Regions from separate parts of the Parashewanella sp. 2210YD4-3 genome, predicted to be linked through region 1. Evidence: predicted binding sites of a transcription regulator. Region 1 holds the regulator's gene; each other region holds the start of a gene.
What was found. Region 1 encodes LexA, which represses DNA repair genes until DNA is damaged. Its sites were predicted from a motif close to TACTGTATNNNNATACAGTA; they were not measured.

Region 1 (10,540 bases):
GGCCAACTTCAACGGAGCGGGTGGCTGTTGCAGTTGCCATGCTGTGATTGCACCTAAACTTGTGATAAGCATGGCAATGGCGATAACAATAGGCTTTTTCATGGGCTTACCACCATGCCACAATATAGTGATCTACCAGTAACAGCAAAAACAACACCATTAAGTGATAGATGGAAAACTTAAATACATCCATCGCAAGCCCCGGCTTGTCATGATATTTAAGCTGCCAAGCTTTATAGACAAACATGCTGCTTAGTAAGGTGGAACCGATTAAATAAATGACGCCACTCATACCCACAATAACAGGCAGTAAACAGGCCAAGCCGAGTAATACGGTATAAAGTAAAATACAGGTTTTGGTAAATTCACTGCCATGGGTTACGGGTAGCATGGGAATATCTACTTTGGCATATTCTTTTTGGCGGTGAATGGCCAGCGCCCAAAAGTGTGGTGGTGTCCACGTGAAAATAATAATCACCAATAACATGGCGTAACCGTGAAACTCGTTAGTGACTGCTGTCCAACCTAGTAGTGGCGGCATAGCGCCAGCTAAGCCACCAATGACAATATTTTGCGAGGTAGCACGTTTTAGGTAAGCGGTATACACCAAGGCATAACCAATCAAACTGGCAAAGGTTAACCAAGCGGTGAGTGGGTTGACTAAGGCATACAGCATCACAAAACCAAGCACGCCGATCACCGCGGCAAACGTCAGTGCACTGCTAACCGACACTCGTCCTTTTGGTAGTGGGCGATTATAGGTTCGAGCCATAATGGCGTCGATACGGCGGTCAATTAAGTGATTTAAACTGGCCGCTGAGCCAGCCATTAAACCTATGCCGATCATACCGGCCAACATTTCTTGAATGGGCAAGGCGCCCGGCAAGGCTAAACACATGCCGACTAATACCGTAAGTAGCATCAGTGCCACAACTTTTGGCTTGGTCATTTCCAAGTAATCACGCCAATGGGCAAATAAGTGGTTCGATGATGTTAAGGCGGCTGATTTACTCATAATGAATTCCTTTTTTGTTGTTGCGTCAACGTGTAAACCGCATAATTAATGGTGACCACAGACAGTAATAATAAAGCTGCCACACCGTTGTGAGCAGTGGCTACCGTTAGCGGCAGGTGGAATACCACGTTGCTGATCCCTAAGATGATTTGTAAGGCGAGAAGCCCAAGCATGATGACTGAAGCCTTTCGTATAAAACCGTGACTGTGAATAAGCAGTTTCAGCCCTAACCAGAAGATAAATACGCTAGTGATCATCGCCCAAATTCGATGACTAACATGAATGGTCATGCGAGTCGTCCAGTCTAAAACGCCATATTCAAAGCTGATGTGATCGCCTTGAAACGGTGAGAAGGCTTTTGCCCAATCCAATTGGCTTTGCCAGTTTCCTTCACATAAAGGTAAGCTGGTACAAGCTAGAGCCGCGTAGTTGGCAGAAGTCCAACCGCCAAGCATGATTTGGATGATAAGTGTAATGAGTGCTAGCCATGCTACGAACTGGATTGATGGTGGCAGAGACATTTCGGGTAGCTGTAATGGTTTGACTCGCCAATAAAGCAATAACAGCAAAGAAATAAGCGTAAAGCCACCTAACAAATGTCCCATTACCACAATGGGCATTAACTTCATGGTGACCGTCCACATCCCCAATAGCGCTTGAAAAATCACTAAAACCGCGATAGCTGAAGGTAACTTCTTCGGTGCGCTTGGCTGACGCCAACACAAGATCAAAATGGCTAAAATCATCAGCCCAAGTAATCCTGCTAAATAGCGATGGATCATCTCAAGCCACGCTTTATGACTCTCTACAGTAAGATCTGGATAGAGTAATTTGGCTTTATTCAGTTCATGTGTTTCTGAAGGAACAGCAAGGTGACCGTAGCAGCCCGGCCAATCAGGGCAGCCGAGCCCTGCATCAGAAAGGCGAGTAAATGCCCCCATTAAAATAACGATAAAGGCAAAAATGATGGAAAATTGGATCAGTCTGTTTAATGTCATTAGCCAACCCTCGATAACTTCAGTAATTTTCGAAGATCATTCAACATGGCTTTACTTTGCATCACTTGTTCGTGGGGCTCAGTTTTGAGAGCGTAACGTGTTACCCACTTACCGAGAGGATCAACGGTGATGATTTGTTGATCTGAAAGATAATTTGATGCATAAGAGTTTGTCTCTAGAGTGACAAAATCAAATGATTTTAGTAAGGATTTATCACTGCCATTAGCGACAATTATCACAGGTTGAACTCTATCTTGCTCTTTACCTAAGGCAATATGACTGCGCTGCAATAAATGTAATTGTTGCTTACAGTGCTGTTGGCAATCCTTAGGTAATTGATACAACATTTGCCATTTCCCTGGTATTGGGTTCGTCATCTTCAGACTCTGGTAACTCAGCGAGTTTGGCAATAATTCCCCTTTATTAGTAGAGCCTCCTTGATAAAGATCGAGACTTAAAAACAATTGCGCTGCCACTATAGGTAAGGCAAATACAGTGGCAAGCAATACGAGTTGTTTTCGGCTTGTTGCTTTAGTCGAGGTCATCCTTGCTCCTTATCTTGTTGTTGTGATGTCGAGGAAATACGGCGGGCTTTAAACCAGCGATAAATAACGATGAGTGCCAGTACGGCTGCCATCGCAAACCATTGTAGGGCGTAACCAAGATGCTTTTGTGACGACAATGGAATGGGTTGCCAAGGTTTGTTAAGTGGCTGATTATGAACATCGAAGCTTTGATCATTTGGTTGCAGAGCAACCGAAGCTAAAGGCGTATCTAAATAATGGGATAACTCTGGCAGTTGCAGAGTTTGAATTCGCAGTGCCGAGGTTTGATCTGGCAGTAAACGCTCATTGAATGGGTTAGCTTGTTTAAAATACAAACGTCCAGTTAATACTTGCTTGCCTGTGTATGGGGTGACGTTAGGCAAGATGCTGCGATCTAAAGGAGCAGGAATAAACCCCAGTTCGACCATCAGTCGAGGGCTTGTATGTTCAACACTCATGATTTGATAGACCAAATAACCGACTTTACCTTCAAACACTTGATTATCTAAATAAACTAAAGGGTGAGAAGTTGGTTCAGCTTCTACAGTCAGATTTGATCCGATTAACGACATAGGATCTGGCTTAACAAGCACCTTGTCATAACTAAGAGGGATTTGATCCTGACGTTGCTGTAATGATTGTTCATAAGCCGCTTTGGATTGTGAGCGTTCTAATTGCCAAAAACCTAACTTGATTAATAAGATAAATAACGCCAAAGTAAATACATAACCCAGCAGTTGACGACTAAACCCCAACCAGCGAGGCTTGCCTGTGACTACAATGTTACTGTTCAAAATCGTATTAGTTTGCTTACTACTTTTCATTATTTTTAACCTTGGTCGCGCAATGATCATCATGGTTAAAAGTGATGATTCAGTTCCAATGAGTCGCTATTTAGGACGTCGAGTTTTAGTGTCTGTGCTGGTGGTGATTGCGTTAGTAGTCGCGATAGGGTTAGGTTGGATACATCCCAACCCTACGCCACATTAATGGTGTGTTAGAGAACGTAAACAAACACAAATAAGCATAGCCACACCACATCAACAAAATGCCAATACCAACTACCCGCTTGGAATGCAAAATGGTGTTCAGGGGTAAAATGGCCTTTTAGAATGCGGAAAAATAAGGTAATTAAGAAAATCGTACCTATGGTGACATGCATGCCGTGAAAACCAGTCAGCATGAAGAAGGTATTACCATACACGCCTGATTCTAGAGTTAAGCCAAGCTCGGTATAAGCATGGATATATTCATGAACCTGAAGATATAAAAACGCACATCCGAGTACTATGGTTGCACCTAACCAAAGCTTTAATGCATTTCGTTTACCTTTCTCTAAAGCCACATGCGCGAAATGCAAAGTGACGGAAGAAACCAATAGAATAATGGTGTTATACAGCGGTAATCCATGCCAAGGCATCGCTTGCGTGGTATCGCCTTTCGGCGTTTTCACTAATGGCCATTCAGCCACAAAGTTTGGCCATAAAAACTCGTGGGTCGAAGTTAAGTGAAACTCTCCTCCAAGCCATGGCACCGAAAACATGCGGATGAAAAACAATGCGCCAAAAAAGGCACCGAAAAACATCACTTCAGAGAAAATAAACCAACTCATCCCCTGACGGAACGAGCGATCCATTTGTGATGAATACTTGCCTGACATAGATTCGTTGATCACGGTACGAAACCAGCCAGTGATCATATATAAAATAATGGCAATGCCAGTCAGTAATACATAAATGCCCCAGCCTCCATGGCCGTAGGTATCAATTTGGGCAACATAATGCCCAGCGCCAAAGGCAATTAAAAATAAACCGATTGCACCGACAATGGGCCACCCGCTTTGTGCGGGGACGTAATAATGTTCATGGGTACTCATGGAGTAACTCCTTGTGCTTTGGAACCTGATAACGCCTCGCCTAGCGTCTTCTCTGTAATGTCATACAAAGTATAGGAAAGGGTTAAGGTATGGATGTCCTTGGGTAGTTGTGGGTCAACAAAAAAAACGAGAGGGAAGTCAGCAGGGCTTTGACCATCTACCGGTTGCTGCTGAAAGCAGAAACACTCGGTTTTATGAAAGTACTTTGCCCCTAACCCAGGAGAAATGGAGGGAATGGCTTGTGCCACCATCCGCGTTGCAGTGTTATTTTTTGCAACAAAAGCGGTTTTGATCAGCTCACCAGGATGAACATTAATCACATTGGTGGTGGGGCCAAAATCCCAACTTAATCCAGGTTGGATATGCGCCATAAACTCAATTCTGACGGTGCGACTTTTATCTATCGTTTGTTGATCATAAGTTTGTGCCGTGGTGGCGGTTTTGCCGTTGATACCAAATGCATCACACATGATGTCGTACAAAGGTACTAAGGCAAAACCAAACCCAAACATTCCAAGACAACCGATCACCAAATAGGTGATCAGCTTTTTATTGGATTGGGTTGAATCCGCCATATCACTTTACCTCTGGCGGTGTGGTAAATGAATGATATGGTGCAGGGCTTGGTATCTCCCACTCTAAACCTTCTGCGCCATCCCATGGTTTAGCAGGCGCTTTTTCACCGCCACGACAGCATTTAATCACCAGTGCCAAGAACAGCAGTTGAGATAAACCAAACGCAAAACCACCGATAGAGACAATCTCATTCACGTTAGCAAACTGAATGTTGTAGTCCGGAATACGGCGTGGCATACCAGCCAACCCTAAGAAGTGCATCGGGAAGAACAATACATTCACTGAAATCACAGAGCACCAGAAATGCCATTTAGCCAAGGTCATGGAATACATGTGTCCTGTCCACTTGGGCAGCCAATAATAGGCCGCGGCCATAATGGAGAAAATGGCACCTGTTACCAGAACATAGTGGAAGTGAGCGACCACAAAATAGGTATCATGGTATTGGAAATCAGCAGGCGTCATGGCCAGCATCAAGCCAGAGAAACCGCCAATGGTAAACAACACCACAAAAGCAATGGCGAATAGCATCGGTGGCTCAAATGACAGTGAGCCTTTCCACATCGTGGCTACCCAGTTAAAGACTTTTACCCCTGTTGGTACTGCAATTAACATGGTGCAGTACATGAAGAATAACAACGCCACTTTAGGCATTCCTGTGGTAAACATGTGATGCGCCCATACCACAAAGGATAAAACAGCAATACTGGCAACGGCATACACCATCGAAGAGTAACCAAACAGCTTTTTACGACTGAATGCTGGAATGATGGCCGAGACAATGCCGAAAGCAGGCAAGATCATGATGTAGACTTCGGGGTGACCAAAGAACCAGAAAATATGCTGGAACATCACAGGGTCGCCACCACCTGCGGCATCAAAGAAACTGGTACCAAAGAACTTATCTGTCAGTACCATGGTGACGGCCCCTGCAAGAACAGGCATTACTGCAATCAGCAAGAAAGCGGTCACTAACCAAGTCCAAACGAACAATGGCATCTTCATCCATGTCATGCCCGGTGCACGTAAATTGAAAATGGTCACAATCACGTTAATGGCACCCATGATGGAGCTTATCCCCATAATATGGATGGCAAATACGAACAGCGCAGTGCTGTCGCCACTGTATTTGGTAGACAGTGGTGCATAGAAAGTCCAGCCAAAATCAGGGCCGCCGCCTTCCATGAACAATGAGCTCAGTAAGATAAAAAACGCAAATGGTAAGATCCAAAAGCTCCAGTTATTCATCCGTGGCAACGCCATATCGGGCGCGCCAATCATCATCGGTACTAACCAGTTAGCTAATCCGGTGAATGCTGGCATTACCGCACCGAATACCATGATAAGGCCATGAACTGTGGTCATTTGGTTGAAGAAATGAGGTTCAACTAATTGCAGTCCAGGTTCAAATAATTCGGCTCGAATAACCATCGCCATAGCGCCGCCGATAAAGAACATGGTTAAACTGAACCACAGATATAGGGTTCCGATATCTTTATGGTTGGTGGTTAATAGCCAACGCATAATGCCTTTTGGTGGATGCTCATGATGACCATGATCATCGTGATTCGTCTCAACCGTTTCTTCATGGACGGTTTCGACGGTTTCATTTGTTTGAGGGTTTGCTGTAGTCATTGTTATCCCTTACTTTTGCACTTTTTCGACGTCAGCAGCTTGCACCGCATCACCCACGTTATTGCCCCATGCATTACGTTCATAGGTAATTACAGCTGCAATTTCTTCAGCAGTTAACTGTTTACCAAATGGTGGCATTGCACTTCCCGGCCAACCGAATTTCACAATATGAATGTGTTTTTCTGCAGGACCAAGAACATATTCAGCGCCTTTCAATGCTGGGAAAACACCCGGGATCCCCAAGCCTGTTGGCTGGTGGCAGGCAGCACAGTGAGCAAGAAAGATTTTTTCGCCTTTTTGGTAAAGCTCGTCTTTAGTGAGGGTTTTCGACAGAGCAGCCTTCGCTTTCGCTGCGGCGTCTTGTTGGGCTTGCTTTTGTGACGTCAGCCAAGTATCAAACTCAGCACCTTCAACGGCTTTAACAACAATAGGCATAAAGCCATGATCCTTACCGCAAAGCTCGGTACATTGACCACGATAAGTGCCGGGTTTATCGATTCTTGCCCAAGCTTCATTGATAAAGCCGGGAATGGCATCTTTTTTCACCGCAAACGCAGGCATCCACCATGAGTGGATCACATCGTCTGAGGTCATTAAAAAACGAATTTTACGGTCGGTGGGGAGAACTAATGGCTTGTCGACTTCAAGTAAGTAGTGTTCTTGCTTGGCTTGCTTGTTTTCGATTTGATCTCTTGGAGTGGCAAGGACACTGTAAAAGCCTACGCCTTTATCAAAATAATCGTAATGCCACTTCCATTGTGAACCGGTGATCTTAATGGTGAGATCAGAATTACTTGAATCTTCCATCGCCAATAAGGTTTTGGTTGCAGGAATGGCCATAGCAATCAAAATCACAAATGGAATAATGGTCCATAAGATTTCGACTTTGGTGCTTTCATGAAAATTGGCCGCAACGGCGCCCTTAGATTTACGATGTTTGATCATGGCGTAGAGCATCACACCAAAGACAATCACCCCAATAACACAGCAGATGTAAAAAATAGTCATGTGCAGGTGATAAACTTCTTGGCTTATCCCCGTCACGCCCTGAGTCATGTTTAGGCGCATCGATTCGGCCCAAACAGGCGGCACCATTAGTGCGGCCAATAAACAATACAACACTCGCTTCACTTGACGTCTCCTTTGTTAAACAAAGAAGAGTTACACAGTATCCCTTAGCCCTATGCGAACTCTCCGGTTCCCAAAAGCTTGTTGATATCTAAGAGCGTAGTGGTTTAAGTTCCAATAACTCCGAGGTGAGACGGTATGGCGTGTCTGTTACGGTACGACAATGGTAATGCTACTTTATACGGCTTTTGTGTTTCCACTTTGGCGCTTAACAGCGAATCAAATAGTACGACAGCTTTTTCACTGGGACATTTCAACCTATGCAGCAGAATGAGTTTTCTGCCTTACTTTAAGGAAAGCATCCTTATTGAATTTTGCTAGGTTTTTATGTCTTTCTTTTAATTAAACTTTTTGCACATGATAATAAATTGTTAATTTATTATTGAGATTACCATACTTGGTGCTTACCGATTGATCAAGTTAAGGTTTTTGATATTTTTATTTAATGGGAACGGCAAAAGGTGAAAAACCGAATTGTAGTGGTGATGAGAAGTGAAGCCATGAAAGCTCTTCATCGGTAGATTATAAAAAAGAGACGTGATGTCTTAGGCAAAGGTCATTGACTACAGACCGATGCCGTAATAATTGAAGCGAGCCTCAAGTACTACAGAAAAGTTAGTGAGTGTGAGCCGCTATAGATGATGTTTTAATTGTTGTCGTTGGGACTTCAGTTTCTGTTTCAAAAATAATGCCCATCGCACGTGCGCTTTTAGTGATTAATTGCAAGCGACGTTTGTCTTTCATATCTAGGCTGGATGTCCAGCAAATGGCGGCACTGCTGGTGCCAGAGGTCAATGCTTTTTCCATTGCCCATAAAGTTTCAACTTCATCTTTAGTGTGGACTAACAAAACTTTGTCGATGGCAATTCCTGCTTTAGCCAAAATGGTTTTGAAATTGTTGCTTGGGGGATTGATTAATACTATCCATCGCCCTTGATGGCTCAGTTGAGCCAACTGTGGACTTAGCGTTTGCAGTTCCGTCAATCCATAAGACTGTGTTTGCACAGTGTTAATGGCTTGAGGTTGCCAAACATTGTCACTTTGCCAAAGTCCTGGGTGGTGTTGCGCTCCTATTGTTTGCATACTCATAACCATTCTCCATTGCGTATCACACCAACAGCTAACCCCTCAATTTCACATTGTTCGTAGCTTAAATCGACTTCAATTGGGGCGTAGTCTTCATTTTCAGCATGTAGATAAACCACATTTCCTTTTTGCTCAAAACGTTTAACGGTGACTTCGTCTTCAAGCCGTGCTACCACCACTTGACCATTATTGGCTTGTTGCTGCTTATGTACCGCTAACAAATCACCTTCTAAGATGCCTATATTTTTCATACTGTCACCACGAACACGCAGTAAAAAGTCGGCGGAAGGCTTAAATAAGTGAGCATCGACTTGATAATGTTGTTCAACATGTTCTTGAGCGAGAATAGGTGCGCCAGCGGCAACTTGGCCAATTAACGGTAGACCCGTTTCTTGAGCTGTCACTTCTTGAGTTAAACGAATGCCACGGGAGGTACCGGGCATGATCTCAATGTAGCCTTTTTTGGCTAATGCTTTTAAGTGTTCTTCAGCAGCATTGGCGCTACGAAAACCTAAACGACGAGCAATTTCAGCGCGGGTTGGAGGCATGCCCGTTTCTGAAATATTGCTTTTGATCAATTCTAAAATTTCGGCTTGTCTTGGCGTTAGAGGTCTCATCGCAATACCTGTTTGTTCATACAGTGTTACTGGTATTATATACAGTAATCTATATAGCGCAAGAGTTAACCAAATTTATCTTGAATTGTTGAGTGCCATAAGTTTGAAATTAAACTTCGCCATAAAAGCCTACAGCTATAAGGCACAGTTAGAAAATGAAGGACAAGAGATTAACAATGATTCACTCGTTTAGTAAGTGATTGGATTTTATACTGAGTTTTATTTTAGCGAGTCACATCCAATGGCAGCAGTACATCCAGATATTTTTCCTCCACAGCAAGTTGGTTATGGCAGTGTAGGTGTAGCCGGTAGCGCTTCACTGCCACAGGGCTTATCTAATGGTGAACGGAAGTATCAATGTAATCCAGAGTCTCTCTCTCAAATCAAGGAGTCTTATATTGATCCTGATGAGCATAGAGAGCTTATTCAGCATGAGCCTATGAGGCTACGTATGTTGCTTGCTAAATTTATGAGTGTTGAACCACATAAGATAACAAGAGATAAAGACATGTGTTGCCCATGTTGGCTGCTTTGTTCCTGCTTAGAAACTAAAGCTTGTGATTACTTTTGCTTGTTTTGTTGCTGGCGAGAAGCAAAAGGGAGTGAAGAAAAATAATAAGTTACCGCATTGGATTGACTGGGGTTAATCAACGGTCTAATTGGCACTATCCTCTAACATTTGCCTTTGGGGAGTTTACCTAAATTAAGTCAGTGTTCAGCTTTTAATTTATATAATGAGACTTTTACTTTTATAGAATTGCCAATGGAAGCGATAAGATCTCAAAATCAAAGTGACCCTCCTCCAAGTTATGCGCAAGCCATGAGTAAAAGTGGTGTGGCTCATGCAAAATCCCGAGATGTTGATTCAAATGCGAAGTTAACGCCAATCTCAGGTCAGCACTATGCTTGTATCCCCAATGCGCCAGACACCGTTGCAGATATTTTTGATGTTCGAGTAACAGGGATAAAAGGCTTTTTTCGAAAATTGGCAGGTAAGTCTACTGAGTTCAAAGTGAAAGTGTATTGCTCTGCAATATTAATATTGGATGATACCCCGGAAATTG
Region 2 (10,540 bases), on a different contig from region 1:
ACCACGATAAACAATCATGCTGCCCTTACTTAAACCATGAGAATCATCACTCGTTAAAGTGAAGGACTTTCCTCCAAGAGCTTCTTCTTTTGAATCAAATAAATTGTATATATGACCAGATTCAGCTAAAGAGCTATCTTTAGGCGAGCTGAAAGTAATACCACCTTCAATCAGTGACGCAAGGCTTTCTGCTTCAAGTTTTATACCAGCCAGTGACGCATCAAGTTTTAGTCCTGAGATATTCCAAAATTTTGAATCTTGTTTAATTAAATCGGTGAACCGTTTTTGAATAAATACGCTGATTGATACTCTATCTGCATTATCCAATCGGTAACTCACTACTTTTCCGACGGGGATCTGACGATAGAAGATATGTGCACCGATATCGATAGAGCCTAAATCTTCAGCGTAAAGGGTTAATAGCATACCTTCACTTGCAGGCATTTGTGGTGGTGCTTCAGGCACAGCTTCAAAATCAGTTCGTTTGGCTCCATTACCTGGCTTTAAAGCAATATAATTACCCGAGAATAAGGTATCTAAGCCTTCGATTTTGGTGATGCTTGCTTTAGGGCTAACCAGCCAAAATTGGGTTTTGTCTTTCAGGAAAGGTTGACCTCGGTAATTCATATTTACCGTTACGATGACGCCTTTTCGTTGTTCATCAATGGCGATGTCAGTGACGTGACCAACATTAACGCCTTGGTAGTTAACGAGTGTCTTACCAATCTGAATTCCAGTAGCCGTTGGGAAGTGAATTGTGATTTCTTCACCTGCATCCTTGATGCCTTTTACTATAAGCCAAGCGCCAAGTAATAAAGCAACAGCAGGCAGAAGCCAGACTGGTGAGAATAATTTCTTTTTAACTATTTTTGGTGGTTCTGTTTGAGTCATGCTTGTTTTCCATTCGATCCCAAAGGAGTCGTGTATCCAATACTTTTGCAGCTAATTGAGTGAATAAAATCACCAAGGCGAAAGGGGTGGCTGCGATCCCTGGCTTTGCGTCTAAGAGTTGACCCATATTAACCAGTGCTACAGTGAGCGATATAACGCACAAATCAAGCATAGACCAACGGCCAATCCATTCAATAATATGAAATCCTTTCATCAAAAAGCGTTTTGATAAAGGTAAGTTAAAACTGATTGCAGATAAATAAGTCGCTAAGCCAATAATTTTTAACCAAGGAACAAGAATACTTGCAATAAAAAGAATGATTGCAATAGGAATCATACCAAGGTGAATGGTGTGTAAAATCCCAGAGAAAATAGTATCGTGAGTTTCTCTACCTTGCTTAGTAATGATACTAATAGGATAGATGTTGGCTGGGATCAGTAGAATTGCTGCTGTTATCAAAAAAGCCCAAGATTTTTGTAAGCTGGATTCATCACGTATGGCTAATTCGCTGTCACAACGAGGGCAGTGTTCAAGCTCGTCTGGGCAAACCATTTTACATTTTGGACAGCTCAATAAGTTTAAATGATTACCTTGTGCCATTTCATGATAAGACGGCTTATTGGGATTCATGTAATTGCTCCCACATGTAATCAATATTGTATTCACGCTGTAAAAATAACATTAGGACAAATAGCATCACATAGCAAAAAGTGCCGACACCCATATAAATATCTGCAAAATCTCCCAAATTAAAAGCGGTGACAAACATGCTGATAACATAGATCTCAGGCATTGAAAATTGCTTAATAAATAGGTGTTTTTTTAATATAGAGCGAAAATACTTCCGCATTATGGGCTTATGAAGACCATGTTTAACTATCAAAACTTGCAACAGTATTGAAACCAATAATGCTGCTGGCGCTACAATCGCACCCAATGCCACTGCAATCCCGACAATATAATAGCCTTGATTGATAACAGAGTATGCACCTTCCCATACAGTTGAAGTCCTGATGCTGCCAAAAAAATGAAGCTCAAGAACGGGGTAAAAATTAGCAGGAATATATAAAAGCAGCGCGGTAATGCATAACGCTAAGACACCATTTATAGTGCAAAACGGTTTGGCGTATAGGGCACTATGGCAGCGAGGGCAAAGGGCTCTAACATTGGCAGGCAGGGCATGGCGGTTGACTGCAACATCGCAAGAGTTACACAAAATTATAGATTGCAGCTTAGGCGTATCAGAGTCGCTCACCTGTAATTATCCAACTAACAGTAAATTCCAATGGCTTAATAATAACAAAGATTTCTAAATAGGGAGTAAGTAAATCGTAACAACTTTTTTATCAAAGGTTGCAATAATCTCAAGGTTTTGCGACTCTATTACTGTTTATAAATACAGTGTGAGGAAATCATGGCCGTAATTACTCAGTTTGTGGTGATTAGAGAAGGTGTTGAAAAAATGACGTTTACGACAAAAAAAGAAGCTGATGCATACGATAAAATGTTGGATATAGCCGACAGTCTTGTGCCTTTTCTAGAAAATTCCAAAATTGAGATGGAAGAAAAATCCTTCGAAGATATGGCTTACTATTTAGCTTCTAATAAAGATGATTTACTATCTCTGCTTAAAGGCGTTGCAGCAACAAAGTCGCCTGTGAAAAAAGCCGAAAAGAAAAAAGCGGCGTAATATCAATTAGTAGATAAAATCAGTAGAGATAAGTATGAAATCAGAGTTTTATGACATCCTGAATCGACAAGTATTAGCTTTGTTTGAAGGTGAGACCAACCAAGTCGCAGCTATGGCGAACTTCTCAGCATTATTAAACGAACACCTTGAAACGATCAATTGGGTTGGTTTTTACCTAATAGAAAATGAGCAATTAGTATTAGGCCCTTTTCAAGGAAAAGTTGCGTGCGTAAGAATTCCACTTGGGCGAGGTGTTTGCGGTACAGCAGCTGCGGAAAATGTTACGCAACGTATTGCTGACGTTCATCAATTTGAAGGTCATATCGCTTGTGATTCTGCCAGTAATTCCGAAATTGTTATTCCTTTTAGAAAAGGAAATGAGGTAGTAGGAGTATTAGATATTGATAGTCCGATATTTTCTCGTTTCGATGAAGAAGACCAAAAAGGCCTAGAGTTATTGTTAAAAAGCCTAGAATCTTGCCTATTCGAATAAAAAATATTCGCAATTTAATAAATCATGGTCGCAATTGTTCAGATGCACCTTATAATAGGCGGCTTGCTTGGGTAGTTCTCAAAAGTTAGCCAAGGCAAATGAATAACAGTTTTATGCTTTATGATTACAGCTAATGATCTGAAATATAATCATAAAGTTTATTGAACAGTAAGCTTTAAGATAAACGACCTAGGCCGATTTACATAGATAATATGCGGCTAATGTCCTTGTAAACGTGGAAGTTATAATGGAATCAACAGATAAGTTGACCGACACAAATGCCATTTTGGCTTATTTATACGAGACTTTTCCTCAGTGTTTTATCGCTGAAGGTGAAGCAAAGCCATTAAAAATTGGTTTATTTCAAGATTTAGCTGAAAAACTGGCGGAAGAGTCAAAAATCAGTAAGACTCAATTAAGAGTTGCTTTACGTCGCTATACCAGTAGCTGGCGTTACCTAAAAAGCATTAAGCAAGGTGCAGTTCGCGTTGACCTTGATGGAAATGCTTGTGGTGAGTTAGAAGAGCAGCACATTGAGCATGCGCAAAAGACGCTTAAAGAAAGCCAAGAGCGTGCGAAAGAAAGACGCAAACAACGTGAAGCTAAAGCTGCAGAGCAGGGCGGTGATAGCGCAGACAAAAAAGCAGGTCCTAGAAATAATACTAAACGTCCGAGAAAAGATCGTAACTTAAAACAAGTTCAATCTAAATCGAGCCGTCCAAATAAAAAAGCAGAACCAGCGGTTAACTTAGTTCAGGCTGAACTTAGTCAACTTGCAAAAGAACAACGTGTCAATGTTAAGTTAGGGAAGTCTCCAGTTAAGGGAACCATTTCTGACATAAATAAAGATGATGTGACTGTTCATCTTGACAGTGGTTTAACGGTGAAAGTGAAAGCCGAACATATTTTGCTGTAACAGAAACAAAGGAGTAACTTGTTGATGCGGAAAATTAAACTGGCCATGACGTTGGCCGCCCTGTTGGTCGGATTTAATGTTGGAGCAACAACTCCTAAAATTCAACTCAACGAGTTACCTCAGTTAAAGCAAGAACCCCAGCATAAAGTGGCGAGCAAGCGAATAACGGATTTGTTCCTTCGCTCTCATTATCATCATTTTGTACTCAATGATGCTTTTTCAGATAAAGTTTTCGATCGCTACTTATCGTACCTAGATTCTCGTCGTAATGTGTTAACCCAGAAAGATGTTGATGGTTTTCAGCAATACCAAGACAACTTTGATGACATGTTGAAAAGCGGAGATTTAAGCGAAGCTTATAAAATGTACGACGTTACACAAGAACGTCGCTATGATGCCTTAGTTTATGCTTTATCCTTGCTTGATGTAAAAAAACCTTTTAACTTCGAAAAAACCAACGATAAATATGTATTTGATCGTGAAGATGCTCCTTGGCCTAAGACCGAAAGCGAGATTCATGAACTTTGGCGTGAAAGAGTAAAATTCGATGCGCTAAATTTGTCGATGACTGACAAAAAGTGGCCAGAAATTGTTAAGGTTTTAACAAAGCGTTATAACAATGCATTAAAACGTCTCTCACAAACCAATAGTGAAGACGTATTCCAAATGCTAATGAACGCATTTGCACGAACTGTCGAGCCTCATACCAGCTACCTTTCTCCAAGAAACGCTGAGCGTTTTCAGCAAGAAATGAATTTAAGTCTTGAGGGCATTGGAGCTGTATTACAACAAGACGATGATTACACTGTGATTCGAAGCTTGGTAAAAGGTGGACCTGCATCTAAGAGCGGCAAGCTGGCTGACGGTGACAAAATCATTGGTGTTGGTCAAGACGGTGAAAAGATTATTGATGTGATCGGTTGGCGTCTAGATGACGTTGTCGACAAGATCAAAGGCCCTAAGGGTAGTAAAGTTACCCTGCAAATCTTACAGAAAAAAGCAGGATCTAACGCAAAGCCTATCGAAGTGACTATTACTCGGGACAAAATTCGTTTAGAAGATCGCGCAGCCAGCTCTAAAGTTATTAAAGGTGATGCTCCTCAATTTAAAAATCGTAAGGTTGGTGTTATCACTATCCCAGGTTTTTATATGAATCTTTCTCGTGATGTTGCGAAAGAAATCGCTAAGCTCAAGAAAGAAAAAATTGAAGGCATCATTATCGACCTACGTGATAATGGCGGTGGTGCTCTAACTGAAGCTACCTTATTAACGGGCTTGTTTATCGAAATGGGACCCGTTGTACAGGTTCGTTATGCAAATGGCAAAGTCGTTGAGAACCGTGATAATGATGGTGTGACTTTATATGATGGCCCTCTGACAGTACTTATCAATCGTAACAGTGCTTCAGCATCTGAAATTTTTGCAGCGGCGCTTCAAGATTATGGTCGTGCTTTAATTGTGGGTGAATCTAGCTTCGGTAAAGGTACGGTGCAGCAACATCGTGGATTATCTCGTATCTACGATATGTATCAAAAGCCGATTGGTCACGTACAATATACTATTGCTAAATTTTACCGTATCAATGGTGGCAGCACTCAATTGAAAGGTGTGACACCTGATATTATGTACCCAAGTGCCTTAAAGCCAGGTGAATACGGTGAATCGAAAGAAGATAATGCGTTACCTTGGGATCAAGTACCTGTTGCTAATTATAACAAGGTGAATGATATTACCCCTAAAATCATAGAAGATTTAAAAGGTAAATATCAACAGCGTATCAAGGGTAATGTCGAGTTCGAATATATCCGTCAAGATATTGCTGAGTTTCGTAAACATCGTGATGAAAAGAGTGTTTCTCTTGTTGAGTCTGAGCGTGAAGCTCAGCAAAAGGAAGATGATGCTAAGGCTTTAAAACGTGCCAACGAAAGACGTGTTGCGCAAGGTAAAAAGCCAGTCAAAGATTTAGACGAATTAGCTAAGTTAGATGAAAAAGATGAATTGCCAGATGTGCTTCTTGAGCAAACAGCAGATATCACACTTGATTTGGTCGATGACTTAAAAAAGCCATAAGTCCAATGTTCTAACTGTTCAAAAACGCGCTTCGGCGCGTTTTTTGGATTTAATCGAATCAAATCATCAACAATAATTAGGTTCACGTATACTCGTGAACTTCAAATAACATTAAACACAAAGAGGGTAGTCATGTCAGAACTTCAGGCTAAGTACCTAAAAGATTATCAAGAATCAGATTTTACAATAAATCACTTATCGTTAGACTTTCAGTTGAATATCCCAACCACAGAAGTGGTTGCCATAAGTCAGGTCGAAAGACAATCAAAACAAGCAACGGAATTAGTGCTAGTCGGCGAGGATTTAGAATTAATCAGTGTTAAAGTAAATGGTCAGCCTGCTTCTCACCAAGTTAAAGATAAACAGCTATACATTCAAGCAGATCTAGATAACTTTGAACTTGAAATCATTACCCATATTAAACCAGCTGAAAATACAGCGCTCGAAGGTTTATATATGTCTGATGGCGCATATTGTACTCAATGTGAGGCTGAAGGTTTCCGTCGTATTACCTATTATCTTGATCGTCCTGATGTTCTGGCCAAATTTGATGTTAGAGTCGAAGCTGATAAAACTGAATTTCCATTTTTATTAAGTAACGGTAACCTAATTTCAAGAGGTGATGCTGAAAACGGTCGTCATTATGCGACTTGGCAAGATCCATTCCCAAAACCAAGTTATCTTTTTGCATTAGTGGCGGGTGATTTTGATTTACTCGAAGATCAGTTTACTACTCGCTCAGGCCGTGATGTAAAGCTTCAAGTATTCGTTGATAAAGGCAACCTGCATAAAGCTCACCATGCTATGGCATCGCTTCAAAAATCCATGAAATGGGATGAAGAGCGATTTGATCTCGAATACGATTTAGACATTTACATGATTGTTGCTGTTGATTTTTTCAACATGGGCGCAATGGAAAACAAAGGGCTGAACGTTTTCAATACCAAGTATGTGTTAGCTGATAAAGAAAGTGCCACCGATGATGATTATCATGGTATCGAGTCTGTAATTGGCCATGAGTATTTCCACAATTGGACAGGAAACCGTGTTACTTGCCGTGACTGGTTCCAGTTGAGCTTAAAAGAAGGCTTGACAGTTTTCCGTGATCAAGAGTTTAGCTCTGATGTTGGTTCTCGCCCTGTTAATCGTATCCAAGCCATTCAAGTTATTCGTAATCATCAGTTTGCGGAAGATGCTGGCCCAATGGCTCACCCTATACGACCAGAATCTGTTATTGAAATGAACAACTTCTATACGGTAACTGTGTACAACAAAGGTGCTGAAGTGATCCGCATGATGCACACCTTACTTGGAGAAAAGAACTTCCAAGCAGGCATGAAACTATATTTTGAGCGTCATGATGGTCAAGCAGTAACTTGCGATGACTTCGTTTCTGCAATGGAAGATGCTTCTGGTGTTGAGCTTCAGCAATTCCGTTTATGGTATAGCCAAGCGGGTACGCCAAGTGTTGCCGTTTCGGAAAACTTTGAAGACGGCCGCTATCAATTAACCTTAACTCAGTCTCGTCCTGAGATTACGGGTAATAATGATTTACCAATGCATATTCCGTTTGATGTTGAGTTATTAGACGTAGATGGGAAGAGTATTACCTCAAAAGTATTGAATTTCACTGAACGGCAACAGACGTTTACTTTTGATGGATTAACTCAAAAACCTGTAGTATCTCTTTTGCAAGATTTTTCAGCTCCCGTAAAACTTGAATACCAATACGAAGATGAACACCTAGCTCATTTAATGCGTTATGCAAGTAGCGAAGTTGCGCGTTGGGAAGCATCGGTATCTTTATTTAGTAAATCGGTATGGGACAATGTAAAAGCGTTAGTTGCTGGTAAAACCATGCAACTGAGCGATATTGTTAAAGATGCTTTCAAGGGCGTTATTCTCGACAAAAATTTAGATGAAGAACTGATTGCAGAAATCATGTCAGTACCATCTATAAGTGCTTTGGTTGAGCAAACTGAAAGCGTAGACTTAGATGCGCTCATTACAGCTCGCTGTTTTGTAAAAGATGAGCTGGCATTAGCTTGTGAAGATGAGACACTGGCTCGTTATCACGCTTCAAAAGACAAAGATATTGCCAGTGCTCGAGCGTTGAAAAATGAGTGTTTGTCTTGGGCATGTATTGCAAATGAGGAGCATGAAGCTTTAGTGGATTCTCAATATAGATCTGCTACTAATATGACAGATTCTTTAGGTGCACTTAAAGTGGCAAGCGACCTAAATCTTTCAAATAGAGAAAGCTTAATGACAGATTTTGAGAACAAGTGGGTTGATACGCCATTAGTCATGGATAAATGGTTCACTTTACAAGCGACTCAAGATTCTGAGCAAGTGATTGATAAAATAAAAGCGTTAACGAGCCATAAAGCGTTTACTTTTAATAATCCTAATCGTGTTCGTTCACTTATTGGAAGTTTTGCAGCAGGAAACATTAAGCATTTCCACAAATCTGATGGTAGTGGTTATCAATATTTAACTGATGTTTTAAAAAAAATGAATACCATTAATCCACAAGTGGCGGCTCGAATCATTACTCCGTTAATTCAATTTTCAAAGTTTGATCTTGCGCGTCAGCAAAATATCAAAGAAAGCTTACAAGAGTTGATAGAATTGCCTGACTTGTCAAAAGATCTGTATGAAAAAGTTTCTAGAGCTTTATCTTAATTAAGCTTAGATTAATTGTTCTTATTTTAGGCCAAGTTTTCTTGGCCTTTTTTGTAAGTTAGATCTTGTTCCCAACAATACTCCGCTGGGGAGCTTGCAATGGGCAGATTCTATTTTTCAGATTTACACTGATTCTTATGGGGAAAACCCACTTATTATTCGTGGAGCTAGAGCACAAGTTACAGCTCGTGGAGTTTATTCTGATTTGTTAAGATTGGCTGAAAATACATAGCTATCGTGTCAACATGGAATTCACATTTTCAATCTCTGTATCAGCAAAACAATACTTGGCTTTTTATCAAGGAGCAGCAACCCATGTTGAGGTGATTGATGATACGGGTCGTCATCTTCAAATAAATGCGCGTTATTTTAGATCTTTCGTGACTGTTTCTGGAATACAAGGGCGGTTTAAATTAACCTTGGATTCTAACGGCAGTTTTATTGAATTAAATCGTCTCTGATAATCACTATTTACTAAGGATCTAAAAATATTTCTTATTTTGTTGGAACTCATAATTATTTTTATTGTGAAATCTTATGTTCGGGGTGCTAACTAGGTAAGTTATTGCTGGGTTTCCAGTATCGCTAGTCAGGCAAATTGCATATAAAATCCGTTTTTTTGCTTGTTTGCTCAAAACTTGTGATCCACTCCACAAATAACCCTAATCTTAGTGTACCTTCATCACAAATTTTCCTCGAAATGTGTCGCAATAAGTAATAAACTTCGCCATTAAGTAAAGATGATTTACTTCGGATTTTTTTTCCGCATCCTAATCATAATAAAGCGCTGCCATAGACGCCTAAGGAAACAGCAAAATGGCTTTGAAAGATGCAATGCCTTCAGTATTACTTGAAAATGTAATCAGTTTGATTCACTCCAAAGTCCCTCATTCACAAGCGAAACAAGTTGAACAGTTTGCCAATCACCTTTATGCCCACATGTCTAAAGACGATTTGCATGCCCGTAACGATAGTGATCTATACGGTGCAGTTCTAAGTTTGTGGAATGCTCTTAACAAGACTTCTGTTGGAGATACTCATTTACGAGTGTTTAATCCGAACCAGTCAAAGCACGGCTGGCAATCTACTCATTCTATTATCGAAATCATTCTACCTGATATGCCATTTTTGGTTGATTCGGTAGGTATGCTTTTAAATCGTATGGATATTACTGTTCATATGATGCTTCACACGCCTTTGGCAATCGAACGTGGTGAAAAAGTTGTACGTGATATCAGTCAAATTGATTCAAACAACGAAAATAACGAAAAAATCGCGGTATTCTTAATTGAAATTGATAGCCAAACAAGTGAACAAGAAATTCTTGCTCTGAAAAAAGAAATTGAGACAGTTCTAATTGATGTTGAGGCGGCTGTAAAAGATTGGCAGCCAATGACTAATAAATTAGACAGCATTATTAAAGAATTGCCGACTAGACCATATCCGGGAAGCAAGCCAGATTTAGATGAAGCGGTTCGTTTCTTAGACTATCTCAAAAACCATCAGTTTACTCTGCTTGGATATCGCCGTTATACCTTAAGTGCAGTTCAAGGTGATTTAGAACTAACCGCAGAAATGGATTCAAGTCTTGGTTTAATGAACAAGCCTGGTCAAGAAAAGCCAAAAGGCCTTTTGCTTTCTACTTTCTCTGAAGCTGCACGTAAAGAAGCACTTGATGATAAACTGCTGATCCTTACTAAAACCAATAGCAAGAGTCGTGTTCACCGCCCAGCTTATATTGATTACGTCGGAATTAAACGTTACGACGAATCAGGTAAAGTGATTGGTGAAGAT
Region 3 (10,540 bases), on a different contig from region 1:
TTTCTCTAGGTCTGCACGTTTAATGCGTGAACCTGTTACTTCAATACGCTCAACTTTTGCGCCTTCTTCCTCAGCAACTACTGCTGTAGAAGTAAGTGCCGCAGTAGCAGCACCGCCAATCAGTGCGAATTTCACTGATTTAGCTAATAAATTGTTTTTAAGCATTGTTTATCTCCCTGGACATTTTATGTCTTTATAGTTTTCTACCTTTTTTGAATTGCTTCACATTCGGTAGTTCACTCAACTTAAAACTGCAACTTACGTCACATAAATTTGTTGAATAAGGCAATAAAATCACATTTGAAACATTTAAGCAACATTATTGGCTAAAATATTTCAGGTTTGAAACAAAATGTTTTTCATTGTATTCGAGAAGATAAATAACGGTGATAATCAAGATATGATTATAAGATTGTATTTATTGAATTTTTACTTAAATCCAAGCCTAAAATAGAAAAGCTGGAAGGTGATTCCAGCTTTTTGAGATTTTGTTATGCTTATTTTACAAGTTATCAAAAACTATACTTAATACCAACCCCAACCCCATCATCATCTGATGCAGTCATTGCTGTTTGGTGTGAACCTTTAAAGTCACTCTTATCAATCCGACCTTCTAGGTAAACTAATGTTTGAGGGTCTATTTGATATTGTAAACTTCCGATGACATTGGCACGTTTGAAGGTGTCACCGTCATAGGCTTGTTTATAATCATCTCCTGCATTTAATACATCGTACTGAACATAAAAACGTAGGCCGTTATCCATTAAATACGATGCTGCGGCTTCAACACCTTTTGAGCTTGGGATCATGCGCCCGATGTTATCAACATCATGGAATGTCGTTTGATTATAATTTGCGGCGGCATAGAAACCTGGAGTAGTCCAGTCACCGAATACTATTCCGCCACCATAGATTTTATCTGCATCATTTGGTTTCTTGATATTGGTGATTGCGCCATAATCAATATCGAATTTTCCTCGGTTATAGCCTGCTGTTACAGTCACTTGTGGAACCACTTGATAGCGTAAGCCAATCCCGTAGGTATTTTTGTAGGTTATTTCCGCAGGTAAAGCATGAGTAGGAAATGGCGAATCTTCAGAAGTAGGGTCAATGCTGAAAGAGTTTTCTTTAACTTGAGCTTGAATCGCAATGCTAAGATTACCAAAGGTATTTCGATACTGAATGGTTTGATCACTGCGGCCAACACCATTTACACCACCATCACCTTTATAAGTTAACGCTCCTGCTGCTAATCCATCCCAAATAGCACCGTTGTCAGTATCTTTAACGACATCCCACCATGCACCATACATTTTACCGATAGCTAAGCTACCGTACACCGGGTGAGATATACCGACAAAACCTAAACGATTGTAGAAAAAATCACTTTCTTGATCTGAAACTAAAGCATCATTGTTGACCTTAAGTTCAGGTTGGCCAGCTAGGTTAACGCCCCATTCGTATGAGCCGAAGACATTCCAATTATTTTGCAACTTGTGTGCGAAATCGAGATGAACTTTACTACCACCATTAATAACTTCAGTTTTGCTGTTAGTGTTTACGACTGCGGCGCCTATTGCTCCAGAGCCTGTAATTGATGTATTGCCGTTATCATATAACTGAGCAGCAAATACAACAGGCGATAGCATTAAACCCGCTACAGCAGTTGCCAATAAGGATTTTTTCATATGTTGTGACCTATACAGTTAAATGTTTCGCTCTTATATCAAAAGCATATAGGCTCACCAAGTTATTGAAATTAAACTTTATTAATTTAAATGACGCATTATGCGGTATATATAAACCACCATTTTCATTAATTTATGTTTGGCTAAGTACAGTACTATTGCCTAAAGGCCTAAGTTAAGGAAAGATTCAAATCAAGCTTAATTGATTACTTAACACTTGCCCCAAACTTTCGCTTGTTACTGCAAAAATGGGCTCTGCAATCGGTTTGATTTGTTTTTCAATGTAGTAATCATAATCGATAGGTGCAGTCTTATGATGTATTGATTCTGAGCCTGATAATGTATTGATGTATTCGATTTTACAGCCACGTTTACTGTATTTCTCATCTCCAGTTAACGCTAGCAGTTGCTGGGCTACTTTTACATGAGGCGATGATTTAGCAGTGTAATCCACCAGAGGCCGAGTCAGTTTTCTCTTAAAAATTAGCTCGTTATCTAGCTCACCTGTTTTCAACTTTACTAATTGGTCACTCAAATATTGACTCAATGGCTTTCTAGTGAATAGTCGTTCAAACAATTCGAATTGAATTCTTCTTGCGACTTTAGTCCAATCGTGCCTGACGTTTTCCATGCCTTTAAACGACAGCGTAAGTTGCTTATTTTTATCTCTATATTGCCCCACATATCGCTTTTTACTTCCTTGCTCTGAACCTCGTAATGTCGGCATGAAAAATTGTTCATAATGTTTTTCGAACTCAAGCACTAAAAAACTGTCAAGTTCGTATTCTTTCTGTAGTATTTTCTTCCACTTATGGTTTATGTTTTTTACTAAATCATTCCCTATCGCTGCAAAGTTAGCGTTAATATCTTCAATCCAGACAAATGTAGAGTCGGTGTCCCCGTATATCACCTTGTAACCTAGCTCTTCTATCCACACTTTTGTTTGCTTCATAATCTCATGACCACGCATGGTGATTGAGCTTGCTAATTTTGCATCATGGAAAACACAGCCAGTCGAGCCAAGCACCCCATACATTGAGTTCATGATAATTTTGATGGCTTGAGATAGTGGTTGATTCTGCTCTTTTTTGGCTAAATCACGTTGCGCATCAAGGTTGGCAATTAGACTCGGTAGAATGGAGTTATGTCGATGAAATTCGGCTCCTAAAAAACCTGACACTTTATCTTTCGGTTCAGCCTGCAGCCCTTCAATCAATCCTTTGGGATCGATTAAGAAAGTGCGAATAATGGATGGATATAAGCTTTTAAAGTCCAAAACCAGCACATTTTTATATAAACCAGGAACTGAATCCATCACATATCCGCCGGGGCTCTCTAAGCCCTGACTTGCTGGAAACTGAGGTGCAACATAACCGTTACGATGTAAGTGAGGGAGATACAAATTATTAAATGCAGCAACAGATGCCCCAACTCGACCAAGCTCTAAGCCTGTTAACTCACTTCGGGCAATAGCAAATTGCCATAGCTGAGTATTTTCGAAGATCTCCCAAACTAACCGACAATCAGTAAGGTTGTAGTGTGCCAGTGCTAACTTATCATGATGAAATAATTCAGTAATTCGGTTGCCACGATTTTTTACTTCATCTATTGCTTTGCCTTCTCCTAGCAATTGCTGAGATACAAACTCTAAAGAGAAACTATCGAATTGATAAAACGCCGCTTTTAGCCAGTCAATACCATCTAAAACGACTCTTCCGGGTAGCGACAAAGTTTCTGGGCGATGCTTATTTTCGACTTTCCAAGTTAGCAGGCTGCGATTTCGTCCTAATGTGAGAGGGATACCGTGAAGCTTAGCTCGACGATATAATAAGCTTAAGTCGAATGTCACCACAGCCCAACCAATAATGATGTCAGGGTCATGCTCAGTAAACCAATCCAATAATGCGAAGATTAACTGCCGCTCATCGTCTACAAAATGTAAATATTCTGGGCTGCCTTCAACTTCTTCCCCCACCATAAAAATGGATTGATGCGTTTCACTATAAAGTCCAACTGAATACAATTCACCATCCATTGCACATTCAAAATCCAGCGATACGCTTTTTAACTTAACGTCCGTCTTCTCTATCGCTTTCCTTGCTTTTTCAGCAATAAATCTAGCCGTATCATCATTTGAGGGTTCAAATTGACCAACAAAGTCGACATCAAATGCAATAAAGCGCTCGATAAGAAAACGATGTTCGGGCCGAATATCCGCTTCAAATAACGCAATGTTATATTCAGTTGCAATGCGCCTCAGCAAGGTCATATCTCGGCTAGACTTAACATACAGTGCACATACAGGTTGAAGTGCGAAACTTCTAAGCTCGACAGTTTGAGACTGAAAATGAACAGAAGATGCGACTTTCTTTAGTTCAAGCAAATCACTTTGATGGCAAAAGCAAACCCAATCAGCCGAAGCAACATCGACCTGAACACAGCCTTGCTCAGTTGCTATAAAGTATTCCAAAAAGTTCTGTTTATCGTGATTTTTCAATCGACGAGTTAATACTTTACCTGTGATAATTTGCTGGGGCATTTGTACGGTCACCAAAGTGCAAACCAAAAAATTCTAATAAGCATTTTGCACTAAACCTGTTAATATATACAGCTATAGCTAAATCAATATAAAATGACGCACTCAGCTGGAATTAAAAGAAATTTAGGCAAGGCAAATTGATGAGGACATAGTTGCTCTACGTTGAATCAATTTAACGCAGAATAAATTTCTTTTAAACCAGCCTGTAAGGAGCTTCTGTGGAGGCACACTTTTTTGTTACATCAATTTATAAGGTATCTACATTATTGCATTGATGCGCCTCAAATTGTGCCCCCACAGAAAGCTCTGAGAATGTCATTTTATATTGATTTAGCTATATATACTTTTCAAGTAATGGAATGTAGTTTTTAGATAAAACTGAAACTGCTGAACCAATAACGGACAATACTGCTACTTACTTATGCTCACAACCAAAATTAAAACTCGTATTCGAGCTATATACAAAGACATTGCTGCCGCGTTACCGAACTTTGTATCTCGTCGTGAGCAAAACTACATGGTAGCGGAAATATCTAAAACCCTTGCCGGCGAATATGATAAGCACCGCCGAATTGTTGTGGTTGAGGCGGGAACAGGAATAGGTAAATCCCTTTCTTATTTATTGGGCACAATCCCCCTAGCCTTAGAACAAAAAAAGAAAGTCATCATTGCAACAGCAACCGTAGCTCTGCAAGAACAACTACTTCATAAGGATATTCCATTTTTCCACCAACAAGCTGAGTTAGGCTTTAAGTTTGGCTTGGTTAAAGGGCGTCAACGTTATGTGTGTTTGTCAAAGCTAGAAATGATGATTGGCTCTGAGTCTGGTGGTCAAGTTGCGATGTGGCAGACTAAACCTGATCAGTCGCAAATCAAATTGCTTGGACAGTTATTAAAAGATTTCCATGAGGGAAAATGGAACGGTGAAATTGACACCTTAAAGCGCCCTATTCCTGATCACCTTTGGCAACAAATATCTTCTGATAAACATTCTTGTCATCGCATGCAGCCTAATCACCGACTTTGCCCGTTCCATTCGGCACGCGATGAAATGGATACATGGGATGTGCTGATCGTTAACCATAGCCTACTGTTTGCAGATCTTGAACTTGGCGGTGGCGTAATATTGCCTGATCCAGAAGATAGCTATTACGTGATTGACGAAGCACACCACTTGCCCTCTGTTGCCCGTGATTTTAGTAGTGCGCAATCTACCGTAAAAGCAACGGCCGATTGGCTAGAAAAGTTGATGAAAACGGTTTCCAAGCTACAAAATCAAATAAAAAGTGATTCCGTCATTTCACCCGCGCAAAATTTACAAGATCACATTGCTGAGATGATGTCAGGATCGAAACTTATTGCACAGTTTTTTGACACTCATTTAAAGCTGTTTAATAACCAAGAATCTCGCTGGCGATTTGAACACGGAAAAATACCTGAGCAACTCAAAATACCAGCCGAGAATTTAGCTACTGTGTCAAAATCAGCCGTTAAGCAATTTGCCAAGATACAAAGCGTTTTAAACGAAGCAATAAAAGATGGCGAAATCCCAAAGCATCAAGCCGAAGCTTTACTCACCGAAACTGGATTTATGATGCAGCGATTAGAAGGCGTGAGTAAGCTTTGGAGGGCCATGGCAAAGGAAGATTCAGCCAAAGGTGCTCCATCTGCTCGCTGGGCTGAGTTACTATCCGCTAAACAAGGTGATTACTTACTACAAGCTTCCCCTATTGAAGTCGGCTTTATGCTTGAAAACCTATTGTGGCAAAAAGCCGCTGGGGTTGTGCTATGTAGTGCAACGCTTCGCGCGTTAAATAAGTTCGATCATTTTTGTCATCAAGTTGGCTTAACCTTAAATGATGGAAGCCGCTACTTGGCTTTACAATCGCCTTTTGATTATGAAAACAATGCCACTTTGTACATTCCTAAGATGGAATGTGAACCAACTGATGATCACTTTACTCAAGAGTTAGCCAATAAAATCTTAGAACTGGTAGAAGACGAAACCGCAACTTTGGTTTTATTTGCGTCCTATTGGCAGATGGATAAAGTCAGTGAACTATTAGAATCAAAACTAAAAGTACCGCTATTGATCCAAGGTTCTTCTCCAAGACAAGAGCTTTTAAAGCAACATTTACAACGCTGTGATAACAACAAACCCAGCATTATTTTTGGTACTGGTAGTTTCTCAGAAGGGCTAGACTTACCCGGCGACTACTTAACTAATTTAATTGTCACCAAATTACCTTTTGCAGTACCAACTTCGCCTGTTGAACAAGCCCATGCTGAGTACATAAAGCTCAAAGGTGGTAACCCGTTTTTACAGTTAACCGTACCCGATGCTTCTCGAAAGCTTATTCAAAGTTGTGGTCGCCTATTAAGAAAAGAACAAGATTATGGACGTGTCACCATTCTTGACAAACGCTTATTAACCAAGCGCTATGGCAAATCACTGTTAGATGCGCTGCCACCTTTTCGTAGAGTGATTGAGTAAATGTTATTAGAAACCAGTCATTGGCTGATTTTATCTGGCGTAAGTGTTGCAGCAGGTTTTATTGATGCAGTCGTTGGTGGCGGTGGCTTGCTAACGATACCAGCTTTACTATCTGTAGGCTTACCGCCTCATGTTGCTTTAGGCACCAATAAGCTCGCCGCTTGTTTTGGCTCGTTCACATCGGCAATGACTTACTTTAAGCAGCAGTTTTTTACTCCATCACTTTGGTATCACACTGCAATTGCGACATTTATTGGTGCTGTGTGTGGGAGTTTATTAGTACTGGCCATCAATAATTATTGGCTTGAACTTATTCTGCCAGCCATCATTATCGCCGTTGCACTTTATACCTTATTCAGCCCTAATGCGATTGGTTGTAAAAACGAAGCTTCACCTAAAACTTCACCCAACAAAATCAAACAATGGCTGAGCGGTTTTTTTCTAGGAGGCTATGATGGTTTTGCTGGCCCCGGAATTGGTGCCTTTTGGACAATTACAGTATCAAGACTGTATTCACTTCCCACTTTAAATTGCTGTGGGCTTGCGAGAGCCATGACATTAGTGAGTAATATCACGGCCTTAGTAGTATTTATGCTACAGTCTGATGTAATGTACGACATTGGGCTAGCAATGGGCTTATTTATGATGCTTGGCTCATTTATAGGTGCACGTTTTGCCATTCAGTTTGGTTCCACTTTGATCAAGCCACTATTTATCAGTGTTGTCATCATCATGTCCATTCACCTAGCATGGAGCAATTGGTTGTGAATTCATTAGCTTTGATCAGCAAGTTAGCACAGCAACTAGATAAACTAGAGCAAGAAGTACTGCAACATGATGCCAGACTAGCTCAAGGCGAATGTAAGCTTTTACAAAATACCGACAGATTTAACACCCAACTTTTCTTGCAGACAGGAGCAAAACTTCAGCCCTGTATTCAACAAATTCGTTCCCAAATTCAGCAATTAGAAAAGCGTCTTCGAGTGGGTTTAAATAAAGAAACGATTGAGATAAGTTGCCAGCAAATACACGACCAATTTTCTGCGGTAAAACGTGCTCTAGCGACGACAAACATCAACCTAAAAGCAGCTCGTCAGACTAAAGCTTCATCTAGAGCTAGATATATCAATAAGCAACAAAGAGAACATCAAAACAGCGGCTTTGAGTGGATTGCCAATAATGTCATGCAAAACTCTCACAAACTGTATGATGAACTAAACAAACACCTAAACTGGGCGTCACGAATTGAACAAAAAATTCATGCGCTCAATTTACAATTGTCGACATGTTCAAGCAGAGAAAAGCTCAAATTACAGCACGAAATTTTAGAAACACAAAAGCGCTTAGGTAAGTGCCGTCAAGCCATTAGCTACATTGAAGAACGCATTGCGCTATTTGAACGACCGAATGCTAAAAAAGGTTACTAATTTTTTATTATGCTCCCCCTGATTTATCACTCTTCATATTCCGACTTGGATTTACCTAATAATCACCGTTTCCCCACCAGCAAATACAGAGATATTTATCGGCATTTGCTTGATAATAAGTTAGCAGTGCCCACGCAATTTCACTCGCCAACACCAGTAAACATTGACGATATTAAAACCATTCACTGTCCTGATTATGTCGACCAGTTATTCACAAATACTATAGATCCAAAAGCCATGAGGCGTATCGGCTTTCCTTGGAGTGAAAAACTGATGATTCGAAGTCGCCACTCTCTTGCAGGAACAGCCCTAACAGCCAAATTAGCCATTAAGCATGGCAAAGCGATACATCTTACGGGAGGTTATCATCATGCTCATTACAACTTCGGTAGTGGCTTTTGTGTGTTCAATGATTTGATTTATGCTGCCACTCAAGCCTTAACTGAGCCAAATATAGACAAAGTACTTATCTTTGATTGTGATGTACATCAAGGAGACGGCACAGCAACAATGGCGCAAGATAACGAAAAAATCATTACTTGCTCCTTGCATTGTGCAAAGAATTTTCCCGCTATAAAAGCGCAATCTAACTATGATATTGAACTTGAAAAAGGCACCTCAAGTAATGAGTATCTAACAACTGTGGAGGAAACATTAAGTTTACTTATCAGACTTCACCGGCCTGATCTTATTTTGTATGACGCTGGCGTTGATATCCATCAAAATGATGATTTGGGCTATCTGAACATTTGCGATAAAGGTATAGCCAAAAGAGATGAGTTAGTATTCACTACAGCAGGTCAACATGGCATTCCTGTAGCAGCGGTAATTGGCGGTGGCTATAGTCGAGATAAGCAAGCATTGATAAAGCGGCATTTACATCTTATTGAGCAAGCTACAAAATTGTGCGCTTCTACTTTATAAAAATGTTATTGGGGCATTATGTATGCTTTTTACCCCTCTTGGTTTTTCGATATTCTTTCAGGCTTTCGGATAAATAGCAGCTTAATTCATGTTGTGCGTTTTTAGTCATAAATTTTGTTATTGATTTATCTCGCGATATTAAGATCACTTTAAATGATTCACCTTGATTGTTCGCTTCTTCCTTTACTGCAAAAAGCATTGAATGCTTAACCGTTTTCCACGTTTTGGTTTCAAGTAACATAAACTCTATCAGCTCTGGCGAGCCTCTATCAATACAATGGCTTGCCTCATCTAAAGTTATTTGGGATAAATCATAAAACTTTTCTTTACCAACCTGATGCTTCCAGCATACAGTTCCAATTACACCAGATGTTGCCATCTTCACCCCTAAGCTAATTATTGGACTTTAAACGAGCATATTCGCATCTTGTTCAAGAGCCATGTGTTTAGGGTTCTCAAGCAGTGCCTCGACATTAACTTGCAGTCTAATGTCATTCTGAACTTCTACAGGAAGTGAATCAAATATCGTTTTTAAAACATGCGTTACCTCTGGCTCGGTACTTGATGAAACTTTACTTATTTGTAGAATAAACTGCTGTAAGAAAGCGAGATTTTCATTTGGTAATAACGCTTTTAGTTCTGAGTAATAAAACAGCAGGGCGATCTGGACATTAACCTTTATTTTTGCCACTCGTTGAATATTCTCAAGACGTGCTAAATGTGCTTTACTTGAAGCTTCAAGCTCAATTTTTGATGCCTTTTTTAAATCTCGTTCAAGCTCGTTAAGTTTTATTTGTAACTTTAACTCTTCTTTATCAAGTTTTTTTTGTTGCTCTTCAAGATCGGTGATTTCTTCAAGAATGGGTTTAGCATTATCGGTAACGTTTTCAAATTGTTTGACTTTTTCCATGACATCGCTTTGTGTAGCTGATGCACCAGAGCTGAATAAAAATCGCACCAATGTCGAGGTTTTTTTTGCCCAATTTTCAGCTTTTTTTTCTTCAACACCTATAGCCTTTAAGGACTCAAAAAAACCAAACCCAATACTGTCATCTCCAATTGGCAAAGGTTGTCCTTCTTTTTTTATCTGACGATAATTTGCAATCGCTTTGTCTAAATCCATTACTGATATAACACAATTGCCCAACATAAAAGCAACAACTGGAGTGCCTGCCCAACCAACAGTAAGAGCCGCAGCAGCACCTAAACCTAAAAATCCGCCTATTGCAAACGGCATTTTAAATGCTTTGAAACAAATATTCTTCCCCGCAAAATGAACACTCGCATCTTCTAATGCTTTATGAGCAGCTTGTACTTCCTCTTCAGCCAATTCGAGTTCTCTACCTGCATGCTCAACAAAAGGTTGACTTCCGTCCGGTTGAAAATTCAAGCTATTAGGGTCAATTCCTAGCAAGTACGTGCTTTCATCAGAATCTTCAGTTAGTTGAGGGTGTAACACTTCTAAAGT

Region 2: a site for LexA is predicted at 2,277-2,296, ahead of AC1EU0_RS09220 (YebG family protein). Genes of this name have one in related genera too.
Region 3: a site for LexA is predicted at 4,282-4,301, ahead of AC1EU0_RS07305 (DNA polymerase II). Genes of this name have one in related genera too.

Annotation. Positions count from the first base shown of each region.
Region 1 is NZ_JBWQOG010000017.1:26,062-36,601, forward strand. Features, by position in the region: gene AC1EU0_RS18575 (SCO family protein) at 1-102, opposite strand, end outside; gene cyoE (heme o synthase) at 107-1,015, opposite strand; gene AC1EU0_RS18585 (COX15/CtaA family protein) at 1,012-2,013, opposite strand; gene AC1EU0_RS18590 (hypothetical protein) at 2,013-2,558, opposite strand; gene AC1EU0_RS18595 (SURF1 family protein) at 2,555-3,382, opposite strand; gene AC1EU0_RS18600 (DUF2909 domain-containing protein) at 3,339-3,548, shown strand; gene AC1EU0_RS18605 (cytochrome c oxidase subunit 3) at 3,556-4,434, opposite strand; gene AC1EU0_RS18610 (cytochrome c oxidase assembly protein) at 4,431-5,009, opposite strand; gene ctaD (cytochrome c oxidase subunit I) at 5,011-6,645, opposite strand; partial or broken gene coxB (cytochrome c oxidase subunit II) at 6,670-7,776, opposite strand; gene AC1EU0_RS18625 (cell division inhibitor SulA) at 8,389-8,862, opposite strand; gene lexA (transcriptional repressor LexA) at 8,859-9,476, opposite strand; gene AC1EU0_RS18635 (hypothetical protein) at 9,718-10,092, shown strand; gene AC1EU0_RS18640 (hypothetical protein) at 10,240-10,540, shown strand, end outside.
Region 2 is NZ_JBWQOG010000005.1:60,354-70,893, reverse strand. Features, by position in the region: gene AC1EU0_RS09235 (MlaD family protein) at 1-891, opposite strand, end outside; gene AC1EU0_RS09230 (paraquat-inducible protein A) at 860-1,522, opposite strand; gene AC1EU0_RS09225 (paraquat-inducible protein A) at 1,509-2,147, opposite strand; gene AC1EU0_RS09220 (YebG family protein) at 2,307-2,582, shown strand; gene AC1EU0_RS09215 (GAF domain-containing protein) at 2,617-3,075, shown strand; gene proQ (RNA chaperone ProQ) at 3,323-3,991, shown strand; gene prc (carboxy terminal-processing peptidase) at 4,016-6,061, shown strand; gene pepN (aminopeptidase N) at 6,194-8,746, shown strand; gene AC1EU0_RS09195 (hypothetical protein) at 8,757-8,978, shown strand; gene AC1EU0_RS09190 (DUF2835 domain-containing protein) at 8,992-9,207, shown strand; gene AC1EU0_RS09185 (NAD-glutamate dehydrogenase) at 9,563-10,540, shown strand, end outside.
Region 3 is NZ_JBWQOG010000004.1:23,615-34,154, forward strand. Features, by position in the region: gene AC1EU0_RS07295 (TonB-dependent receptor domain-containing protein) at 1-165, opposite strand, end outside; gene AC1EU0_RS07300 (porin) at 513-1,688, opposite strand; gene AC1EU0_RS07305 (DNA polymerase II) at 1,876-4,227, opposite strand; gene dinG (ATP-dependent DNA helicase DinG) at 4,649-6,721, shown strand; gene AC1EU0_RS07315 (sulfite exporter TauE/SafE family protein) at 6,722-7,489, shown strand; gene AC1EU0_RS07320 (primosomal replication protein) at 7,486-8,148, shown strand; gene AC1EU0_RS07325 (histone deacetylase family protein) at 8,158-9,072, shown strand; gene AC1EU0_RS07330 (hypothetical protein) at 9,089-9,451, opposite strand; gene AC1EU0_RS07335 (hypothetical protein) at 9,479-10,540, opposite strand, start outside.